Linked DNA regions of Leisingera sp. NJS204. The protein of the gene in region 1 interacts with the protein of each later gene in a pairwise test. Links are inferred from orthologs where the notes say so. Each region holds a gene or a part of one and is shown in the gene's direction. Other genes may lie near its edges. The genes, in order: groL, ETW24_RS19905 and ETW24_RS12480.

Evidence for each region.
Region 2: the proteins of groL (region 1) and ETW24_RS19905 interact in binary tests that used the Escherichia coli proteins (3 or more experiments, as listed by UniProt). The link is inferred for Leisingera sp. NJS204 from one-to-one orthologs.
Region 3: the proteins of groL (region 1) and ETW24_RS12480 interact in binary tests that used the Escherichia coli proteins (3 or more experiments, as listed by UniProt). The link is inferred for Leisingera sp. NJS204 from one-to-one orthologs.

The regions. Positions count from the first base shown.
Region 1 is NZ_CP035417.1:1,235,790-1,238,799, forward strand. The notes cover bases 6-2,861. They hold groL (chaperonin GroEL), read left to right. Parts: upstream 6-535; coding sequence 536-2,188; downstream 2,189-2,861. Other genes in these bases: ETW24_RS06035 (co-chaperone GroES), read left to right, coding at 183-470; ETW24_RS06045 (GNAT family N-acetyltransferase), read left to right, coding at 2,397-2,861. In the rest of the region: more of ETW24_RS06045, read left to right, coding at 2,862-2,984.
Region 2 is NZ_CP035417.1:4,095,449-4,098,462, reverse strand. What follows is about bases 155-3,014. They hold ETW24_RS19905 (nucleotide exchange factor GrpE), read left to right. Parts: upstream 155-1,232; coding sequence 1,233-1,796; downstream 1,797-3,014. Other genes in these bases: mutS (DNA mismatch repair protein MutS), read right to left, coding at 1,886-3,014; hrcA (heat-inducible transcriptional repressor HrcA), read left to right, coding at 159-1,223. Outside these bases: rph (ribonuclease PH), read right to left, coding at 1-15. UniProt on the Escherichia coli protein: Participates actively in the response to hyperosmotic and heat shock by preventing the aggregation of stress-denatured proteins, in association with DnaK and GrpE. It is the nucleotide exchange factor for DnaK and may function as a thermosensor.
Region 3 is NZ_CP035417.1:2,536,428-2,539,526, forward strand. The notes cover bases 120-3,064. They hold ETW24_RS12480 (ABC transporter ATP-binding protein), read left to right. Parts: upstream 120-1,191; coding sequence 1,192-1,938; downstream 1,939-3,064. Other genes in these bases: ETW24_RS12475 (MlaE family ABC transporter permease), read left to right, coding at 120-744; ETW24_RS12485 (hypothetical protein), read left to right, coding at 1,938-2,321; ETW24_RS12490 (paraquat-inducible protein A), read left to right, coding at 2,506-2,958. Also shown: more of ETW24_RS12475, read left to right, coding at 1-119. UniProt on the Escherichia coli protein: Part of the ABC transporter complex MlaFEDB, which is involved in a phospholipid transport pathway that maintains lipid asymmetry in the outer membrane by retrograde trafficking of phospholipids from the outer membrane to the inner membrane.

The DNA.
Region 1 (3,010 bases):
GAAATTCCGAAGACAGCAGAGGGCGCGCCGGCGCCCTCATTTTTTTGCCGATTCCGTGTTGACAAGGAAGGGGGGCATTCCTAGCTTCCCCTCGTTAGCACTCAGCAGATGTGAGTGATAACTGCCCTGCCAGGGAGCGGGGCAAAGGATAACAACCTTTGAGCCTTTAAGGAGCTGCAAAGATGGCATTGAAACCGCTTCATGACCGCGTACTGGTGCGTCGCACCGAAAGCGAAGAAAAAACCGCGGGCGGTCTGATCATCCCCGAAAGCGCAAAAGAAAAGCCGAGCGAAGGCCAAGTCGTCTCGACCGGCGAAGGCGCACGCAAGGACAGCGGCGAGCTGATTGCGATGGCTGTTTCGGCTGGCGACAAGATCCTGTTCGGCAAGTGGTCCGGCACCGAGGTCACCGTCGACGGCGAAGAGCTGCTGATGATGAAAGAAAGCGACATCATGGGGATCATCGAGTAAGCCCGCGGGCTTCTCTGACCCCCCTATTATCGCTGCCAAACAGAAATTCTCGAGGAGAATGAAATATGTCTGCTAAGGACGTCAAATTCGCAACCGACGCACGCAACCGCATGCTGAACGGTGTCAACATTCTGGCTGACGCCGTGAAAGTGACCCTGGGTCCCAAAGGCCGCAACGTGGTTCTGGACAAATCCTTTGGCGCGCCGCGCATCACCAAAGACGGTGTGTCGGTTGCCAAGGAAATCGAACTGGAAGACAAGTTCGAGAACATGGGCGCCCAGATGGTGAAGGAAGTTGCTTCCCGCACCAACGACGAAGCCGGCGACGGCACCACCACCGCCACCGTGCTGGCCCAGGCCATCGTCAAAGAAGGCCTGAAGCAGGTTGCAGCGGGCCTGAACCCGATGGACCTGAAGCGCGGCATCGATCTGGCGACCTCGACCGTTGTTGCCGGCATCAAAGAGATGGCCCGCGAAGTCAAAGACTCCGCTGAAGTTGCCCAGGTCGGCACCATCTCTGCCAACGGCGAAGCTGAAATCGGCCAGCAGATTGCTGACGCGATGCAGAAAGTCGGCAACGAAGGCGTGATCACCGTCGAGGAAAACAAGGGTCTGGAAACCGAGACCACTGTTGTCGAAGGCATGCAGTTCGACCGCGGCTACCTGTCGCCCTATTTCGTGACCAACGCCGACAAGATGATTGCAGATCTCGAAGACTGCATGATCCTGCTGCACGAAAAGAAACTCTCCTCGCTGCAGGCCATGGTGCCGCTGCTGGAGCAGGTGATCCAGTCGCAAAAGCCGCTGCTGATCATTGCTGAGGACGTTGAAGGCGAAGCGCTGGCAACCCTGGTTGTCAACAAGCTGCGCGGCGGCCTGAAAATTGCTGCTGTCAAGGCACCGGGCTTCGGCGACCGCCGCAAGGCCATGCTGCAGGACATCGCAATCCTGACCGGCGGCCAGGTGATCTCCGAAGATCTGGGCATGAAGCTTGAGTCCGTGACCATGGACATGCTGGGTTCGGCCAAGAAGATCGAAATCACCAAAGACGAAACCACTATCGTCGACGGTGCAGGCGAGAAAGCCGAGATCGAAGCCCGTGTTGGCCAGATCCGCGCTCAGATCGAAGAAACCACCTCTGACTACGACCGTGAGAAACTGCAGGAACGCGTTGCCAAACTGGCAGGCGGTGTTGCCGTGATCCGCGTCGGCGGCATGACCGAAGTGGAAGTGAAAGAGCGCAAAGACCGTGTGGACGATGCGCTGAACGCGACCCGCGCAGCTGTGCAGGAAGGCGTGATCGTCGGCGGCGGTGTTGCTCTGGTTCAGGCCGGTAAAGCACTGGAAGGCCTGGAAGGCGCCAATGCTGACCAGAACGCCGGTATCGTGATCGTGCGCAAGGCGATTGAAGCGCCGCTGCGCCAGATCGCCGAAAACGCCGGTGTTGACGGTGCTGTTGTGGCCGGCAAGGTCCGCGAAAGCTCCGACAGCTCCTTTGGCTTCAACGCTCAGACCGAAGAATACGGCGACATGTTCGCCTTCGGTGTGATCGACCCGGCCAAAGTGGCGCGTACCGCTCTGGAAGACGCAGCATCGGTTGCCGGTCTGCTGATCACCACCGAAGCTATGGTTGCCGACAAGCCCGCCAAAGAAGGCGCAGCTGCCGGCGGCGGCATGCCCGACATGGGCGGCATGGGCGGCATGGGCGGCATGATGTAATCACAAATCCCACCGGGATTTGTGATGAGGCGACAGGTGATTGGCCGTTAAGGCCTATCCGCCGGAAGCCGCACCGCTATGACTGCAAAAAATTTGGGGGCTGCCTGTCAAGGCGGCCCCTTTTCGTTTCTGGCGAGGCAGAAGGCCCGCCTTGCGGGCCTGCCTGCGGCGCGAGTATTTGTGCAAAGGTGAATGCGGGAGGGGCGTGATGGTTGTTGGGCCGGATTTCATGACTGGGGTCGATGAAGAGCACTTTGACGAAGTGGATACACTGCTGAAGGCGGCCTTTCCGACTGATGCGGAAGCGCGGCTGGTGCGGCAGCTGCGGGCGGACGGCGACATGCTGTATGAGTTCCGGAAACCCTGGGAGGGCAGGATCGGCGGCTATTTCGCGCTGAGCCGGATGCAGGCGCCCGCGGACTGGGCCTGTCTGGCGCCGATGGCGGTGCTGCCCGAGTGGCAGGGGGGCAAGCTGGCCGAGCGCAATCCGAACATGGAGACAGGCGGACCGCAGGAAGAGGCCTATCGTCGGCCGTGGCGGTTCGGCTCGCGGATGTTACAGCATTTGCAGAGCTACTATGAGGTCTTTCCTGCTGGTGTGCAGGAACGATTGCCTGAAACCATCGTGGTGCTGGGCAAGCCCTCCTTTTATGGGCGCTATGGCTTCAGTCTGGAGCGGGCGCAAAAGCTCATCAGCCCCTATCCGCTGGAATACACGCTGATCCTGCGGCGGGGCGATGATGTGCCGGAGGCAGAGCTGATCTATCCGCAGGCGTTCCCCGGCGGCTCCGGTTGACACGATATTTTCATTGGCCGGACATA
Region 2 (3,014 bases), 2.9 Mb from region 1 along the record:
TCCTGAGGGTCGCATGGCACATCCTTTATTTGCTGGCTTGGGGATATCCCCCGGACGCCAAGCTATGCAAGCCCGATTGACCTTTTCCCATGCTGCTCTTTAATGACAACCTAGCTTTGGGTTCTTATGTTGAATCCGCAAGAAACGCTGGAACATCGATGAGCGACGCGAACAATATTCTGCAAGATCTGAATGACCGTTCGCGGGAAGTCTTCCGGACGGTGGTTGAAAGCTATTTGGAGAGCGGCGATCCGGTTGGCAGCCGTACGCTGACACGTTCACTGAGCGAAAAGGTAAGCGCAGCCACGGTTCGCAACGTAATGCAGGATCTGGAATTCCTTGGCCTTCTGGATAGCCCGCATATTAGCGCTGGCAGGGTGCCCACCCAGATGGGCTTGCGGATGTTTGTCGATGGGTTGCTGGAGGTTGGCGACCTGAACGCAAACGACCGCCAGAAAATTGACGCGACGCTGGGCAAAAATGCCGGCGATGTGGGGGGCATGCTGGACCGGGTCGGCGCGGCGCTGTCCGGTGTGACGCAAGGTGCTTCGTTGGTGCTGACGCCCAAACATGAGGCGGAGATCCGGCATATTGAATTTGTCTCATTGGCGCACGACCGGGCGCTGGTGGTGCTGGTGTTCTCAGATGGCCATGTAGAAAACCGCCTGTTTAAGCCGCCGCCGGGACAGACGCCCAGTTCGATGCGGGAGGCTGCGAATTTCCTTAATGCCCTGATTGAAGGGCGCACGCTGAGCGAGGTGCAGCGGGAGATCCAAAAAGAGATCTCGGCACGGCGGCAGGAAATCGATAGTCTGGCACATGCGATGATCGAAAGCGGGTTGGCCGTCTGGGAGGATGACGACAGTGATCAGGCCCGGCTGATTGTACGCGGACGGGCGAATCTTTTGGCCGAAACCGGTGCGGCGGAGGAGCTGGAGCGGATACGGACCTTGTTTGACGATTTAGAGCGCAAGCGTGATATCGCCGAATTTCTGGAACTGACCGAAGACGGCGATGGCGTGCGCATTTTTATCGGTTCGGAGAACAAACTTTTCTCACTTTCGGGTTCCTCTTTGGTGGTGTCTCCCTATATGAACGCGGATCGAAAGATCATCGGTGCGGTGGGGGTGATTGGCCCGACGCGCCTGAATTACGGACGGATTGTGCCGATTGTAGACTATACGGCACAACTGGTCGGCAAACTGTTGTCGGACCGGAGTTAGAGGTGAAACATGGCAGAGCTCAAGGACGAAGACTTTCTGGATGATATCGCTGCCGCCGAGGCAGAAGAGCTGGCGGGGCAGACCGAGGAATTTGATGATGCCTCGTTGGAAATCGATGCACTCCGGGCGGAACGGGATGAGCTGAAGGACCGGTTCATGCGGGCGCTGGCGGATGCCGAAAACGCCCGCAAACGCGGTGACAAGGCACGCCGGGAAGCGGAGAATTACGGTGGCTCGAAACTGGCCCGTGACATGCTGCCGGTTTACGACAACATGAAGCGCGCGATCGAAGCGGCGACCGATGAGCAGCGCGAAGTTGCGGCGGCGCTGATCGAAGGTGTGGAACTGACCATGCGCTCGCTGCTGGGTGTGTTTGAAAAGCACGGCATCCGGGTTGTGTCGCCAGAAGTTGGTGACAAGTTTGATCCGCAGGTGCATGAGGCGATGTTCGAAGCGCCGGTGCCGGGCACCAAGGCAGGTGACATCATCCAGGTGTCCGCCGAAGGCTTTATGCTGCACGACCGCCTGCTGCGGGCCGCGCAGGTTGGTGTGTCGTCCACGCCGGCCGGCTGATGTGAACAGACCCTGACGGGCCTGTGCCTTCGGCGAGAGTATTTTCGGAAAGATGAAAAGGCGGGTCCGTTTGGGTCCGCCTTTCCTTTTTAGATTGCAGCTTCTTTTAGTTTGTAAATCATTTCCAGTGCTTCTCGCGGGGAGAGGTCGTCCGGCTGTATACCGGCGAGGATTTCTTCGGCCGGAGAGGGCCCTGCCGGCGCCGTGGGTTGCGGTGGCGGGGCTGCTGCGAAGAGGGGGAGGTCGTCGATTTGGACCTTCGTTCCGCCTTCGCGGCTGCTTTGCTCCAGCATGCCGAGTACATCCCGCGCACGCGCAACTACTGATGCCGGGAGGCCGGCCAGCTGCGCAACCTGGACACCATAGGACCGGTCAGCGGCGCCTTTGTGCACTTCATGCAGGAAGATCACTTCGCCTTCCCATTCCTTGACCGCTACTGTGGCGTTGTCGACGCCTTCCAATTTGGCGGCAAGCTGGGTCAGCTCGTGGTAATGGGTCGCAAAAAGCGCGCGCGAGCGGTTAACCTCATGCAGGTGTTCCAGCGTGGCCCAGGCGATGGAGAGCCCATCATAGGTGGCAGTGCCACGGCCGATCTCATCCAGGATCACCAGGGCACGGTCGTCGGCCTGATTTAGAATGGCTGCAGTTTCCACCATTTCCACCATGAAGGTGGAGCGGCCGCGCGCGAGGTCGTCCGAAGCACCGACCCGGCTGAAAAGCTGGCTAACGACGCCGATATGGGCACTTTCCGCGGGAACGTAACTGCCCATTTGGGCAAGCAAAGCTATCAGAGCGTTCTGGCGCAGGAAGGTCGACTTGCCGGCCATGTTCGGACCGGTAAGCAGCCAAACCGCGGCACCTTCCTGGGCTGACAGATCGCAGTCATTGGCCACAAAAGTTTCGCCGCCCTGCTGGCGCAGCGCTTGTTCCACCACAGGGTGGCGACCGCCCTCCACGTGGAACGCACGACTTCCATCAACCTTCGGACGGGTCCAGTTTTCGCCGCGTGCCAGATCGGCCAACCCGGCCAGAAGATCCAGCTCGGCCAGCCCGCGGGCTGCGGTGTTAAGACGGGCGGCGGATTCTAGGATTGCCCCGGAAAGCCCCGCATAGAGCCTTTTTTCAATCTCCAGCGCCAGGTTTCCGGCATTCAGGATACGGGTTTCGATCTCGCTTAGCTCCACCGTGGTGAAACGGACCTGATTTGCTGTTGTCTGG
Region 3 (3,099 bases), 1.3 Mb from region 1 along the record:
GCATTGGCCGGGCTGTCTGCTATTGGCCGCGCCGCACTGTTTGCGCTGCGCGCCTTCAGCCATATGGTCCGCCCGCCCTACTACCCGCGCGAGCTGCTGCAGGCGCTTTTGAACATCGGCTGGCTGTCGCTGCCGGTTGTCGGTCTGACAGCGATCTTCACCGGCGGCGCGCTGGCGCTGCAAATCTATGCCGGCGGCGCGCGCTTTAATGCCGAGGCGGTGGTGCCGCAGATCGTCGCCATCGGCATGGTGCGCGAGCTGGGCCCGGTGCTGGTCGGGCTGATGATCGCGGCACGGGTAACCTCATCCATCGCGGCGGAGATCGCCACCATGAAGGTGACCGAGCAGATCGACGCGCTGGTCACACTTTCGACCCATCCGATGAAATACCTGGTCGCACCCCGCGTGCTGGCGGCGCTGATCACCGTGCCGGTGCTGGTGGGGGTCGGCGACATTATCGGCATCATGGGCGGCTATACGGTGGCGGTGCAGAACCTCGGTTTCAATTCGGCGGCCTACCTGAAGAACACCGTAGATTTCCTGGAGCCGCTCGACATCATCTCCTCTCTGGTCAAGGGCGCCGCCTTTGGCACCATCGCGGCGATGATGGGCTGCTATTACGGCATGCAATCGGGCCGCGGCGCCCAGGGCGTGGGCCGCGCCACCAAGGGGTCTGTTGAATCCGCTGCAGTGCTGATACTGGCCGCCAACTTTGTTCTGACAGGGGTGTTCTTCTCGCTATGATCCGGACATGCGGGACACTCGCGTTAGCAGTCGTTCTGGCTGGCTGTGCTCAGCCGGAATATAGAATTGTGCGAGATAGCACTTTCAGCTCAAAAGCCCCTGCAGGTGTGAACGACGCCCGCCTCCGTTCAGTCGCCTTTGAAAAGTTGCACGGTTCCACTCGTTCTCAGGCCATTTCCTTCCTAGTGGAAGATGGCTTTCATTGCTCAAACGCAACTTGCACGTACGTCGCTAACTACAAGCGCAGCACTGCGGAAATCTGGTTTGGCCTCATCCCGCCCGGAGAGAAAGTGCTTGATGACCGGTATGCCTCCTAAATCACATATCAGGTCCAAGTTCTCAACGATGCCGTTCAAAGCCTTGAAGATGTCAGCGCGGATTTTCGCTTGGAACGAGGAAAAGTGCCATGGCATCGCAGCCCCCGCCCCACGGATTTTGAGGTGATCAATGATTAGAATGGAAAACGTTCGCAAATCCTTTGGCGACAATGCTGTGCTGAACGGCATGAACCTGGAGATCCCCAAGGGCACCTCGATGGTGATCATCGGCGGCTCCGGCACCGGAAAATCGGTGGCGCTGAAAAGCGTGCTGGGGCTGATCACCCCGGACTCAGGCGAGATCTATGTCGATGGCAGGCCGTCCGGATCCGGCGACCGCGACAAGTTCCTGGCGCGGTTCGGGATGCTGTTTCAGGGCGGTGCGCTGTTTGACTCGCTGCCGGTCTGGCAGAATGTGGCCTTCCGCCTGCTGCGCGGCGCGCTGAAACGCCCGGCTGAGGAAGCCCGCGGGATTGCAATTGAAAAACTGCGCCGGGTGGGGCTGAAATCAGACGTCGCCGACCGCCTGCCCGCCGAGCTGTCAGGGGGCATGCAGAAACGCGTCGGCCTGGCCCGCGCCATTGCAGCCGAACCCGAGATCATCTTTTTCGACGAGCCGACCACCGGTCTGGACCCGATCATGTCCGGCGTGATCAACGACCTGATCCGCGAGATCGTGGTGGAGATGGGTGCGACCGCGATGACCATCACCCACGACATGACCTCGGTGCGCGCCATTGCCGACAATGTGGCGATGCTGCACGGCGGGGTGATCCAATGGACCGGCCCGGTGGCCGAGATGGACGCCTCGGGTGATCCCTATATGGAGCAATTCATCCACGGCCGCGCGGAGGGGCCGATCGAGGCGGTGAGGTAATGGACTTCGGGATCGCATTTTGGTTTATTATCTTTCCTGCTTGCTTCGTCGCAAGCACATGTCTGACGGTGACCTTTGGCAAACGGTTGCGCCGTCATACAAAATTGCAAAGAACAGGCCTTCTGGCGATATTCTTCGGTTGTCTACCGCTCGGCCTCGACCTTATCTACAGTCTGGCTTATTGGCTTCTGGAATTGGGCCCTGCCCCGCTTGCCAAGGCCGTAATCTCAACGACGCGGGCAGTCACCGTCGGCATTCCGCTTAACTTGGCACTCTCATTTTACGCACTGACAAAGTGGACGTTGCCCTGGCACAGCGCTTCCATCATTTTCTGCAACACAATTTTCGGTATGCTCGCTTTGCTCTTTTTTGATATTTTCTAGCATCTGCAAAAAGGCCAGTCGCTTCCCAACCGGCAGGGCCTCCCCTTTTTATTTCACAAACACTCCGGCGAGAGGCATCCTTAGCCTCCATATATGCTGCCGCTACGGTTTTCAGGCCACTTGCCCGCTTTTAAATCCGGCCCCGCACACACAATTCCAAATGGGATAGCAGAAACGAGCCGCCATGATCCTCCGCCTCCTCACCCTGTCGCTGCTGATCCTTTACCCCGTCGCATGGTTCGCGCCGCTGATGCGGGCGGGGCTGCTGCCGATCTTCGGCCTCAGCGAAATCTCGGTGCTTACGGGGCTGCAGTCCTTGTGGGGCAGTGATGCGGTGCTGGCGCTGATCGTGACATTTTTTGCGATCTTTGCGCCCTACCTCAAAACCATCGGGCTGGCGCTGGTGCAGTGGGATCTGCTGGACAGCAAGGTGCAGCCGGTCCTGCATGTGTTGGGCAAACTGGCAATGGCTGATGTTTTCCTCATCGCGCTTTACATCACGCTGGCCAAGGGGATCGGCCTCGCGACCATTGAGACCGCCTGGGGGTTGTACCTGTTCACGGCATGCATCCTGGCCTCGCTGGGGCTGGGGATGCTGACTGAACGCACTGCAAAGATTGGCAAAACACCGGACTGAAAGCTTGATCCGGCGCTGAACCGCTCCATTTCGTAGGGCCGAACACCTGTATCGCAGGGGTCCGGCATGCTGCGCCCGGTTGACGGGCGTCCCCCGCAGCCTGCCGGCCCTGCATCTGTTGCATTGCTGCTGGAGGGGGAC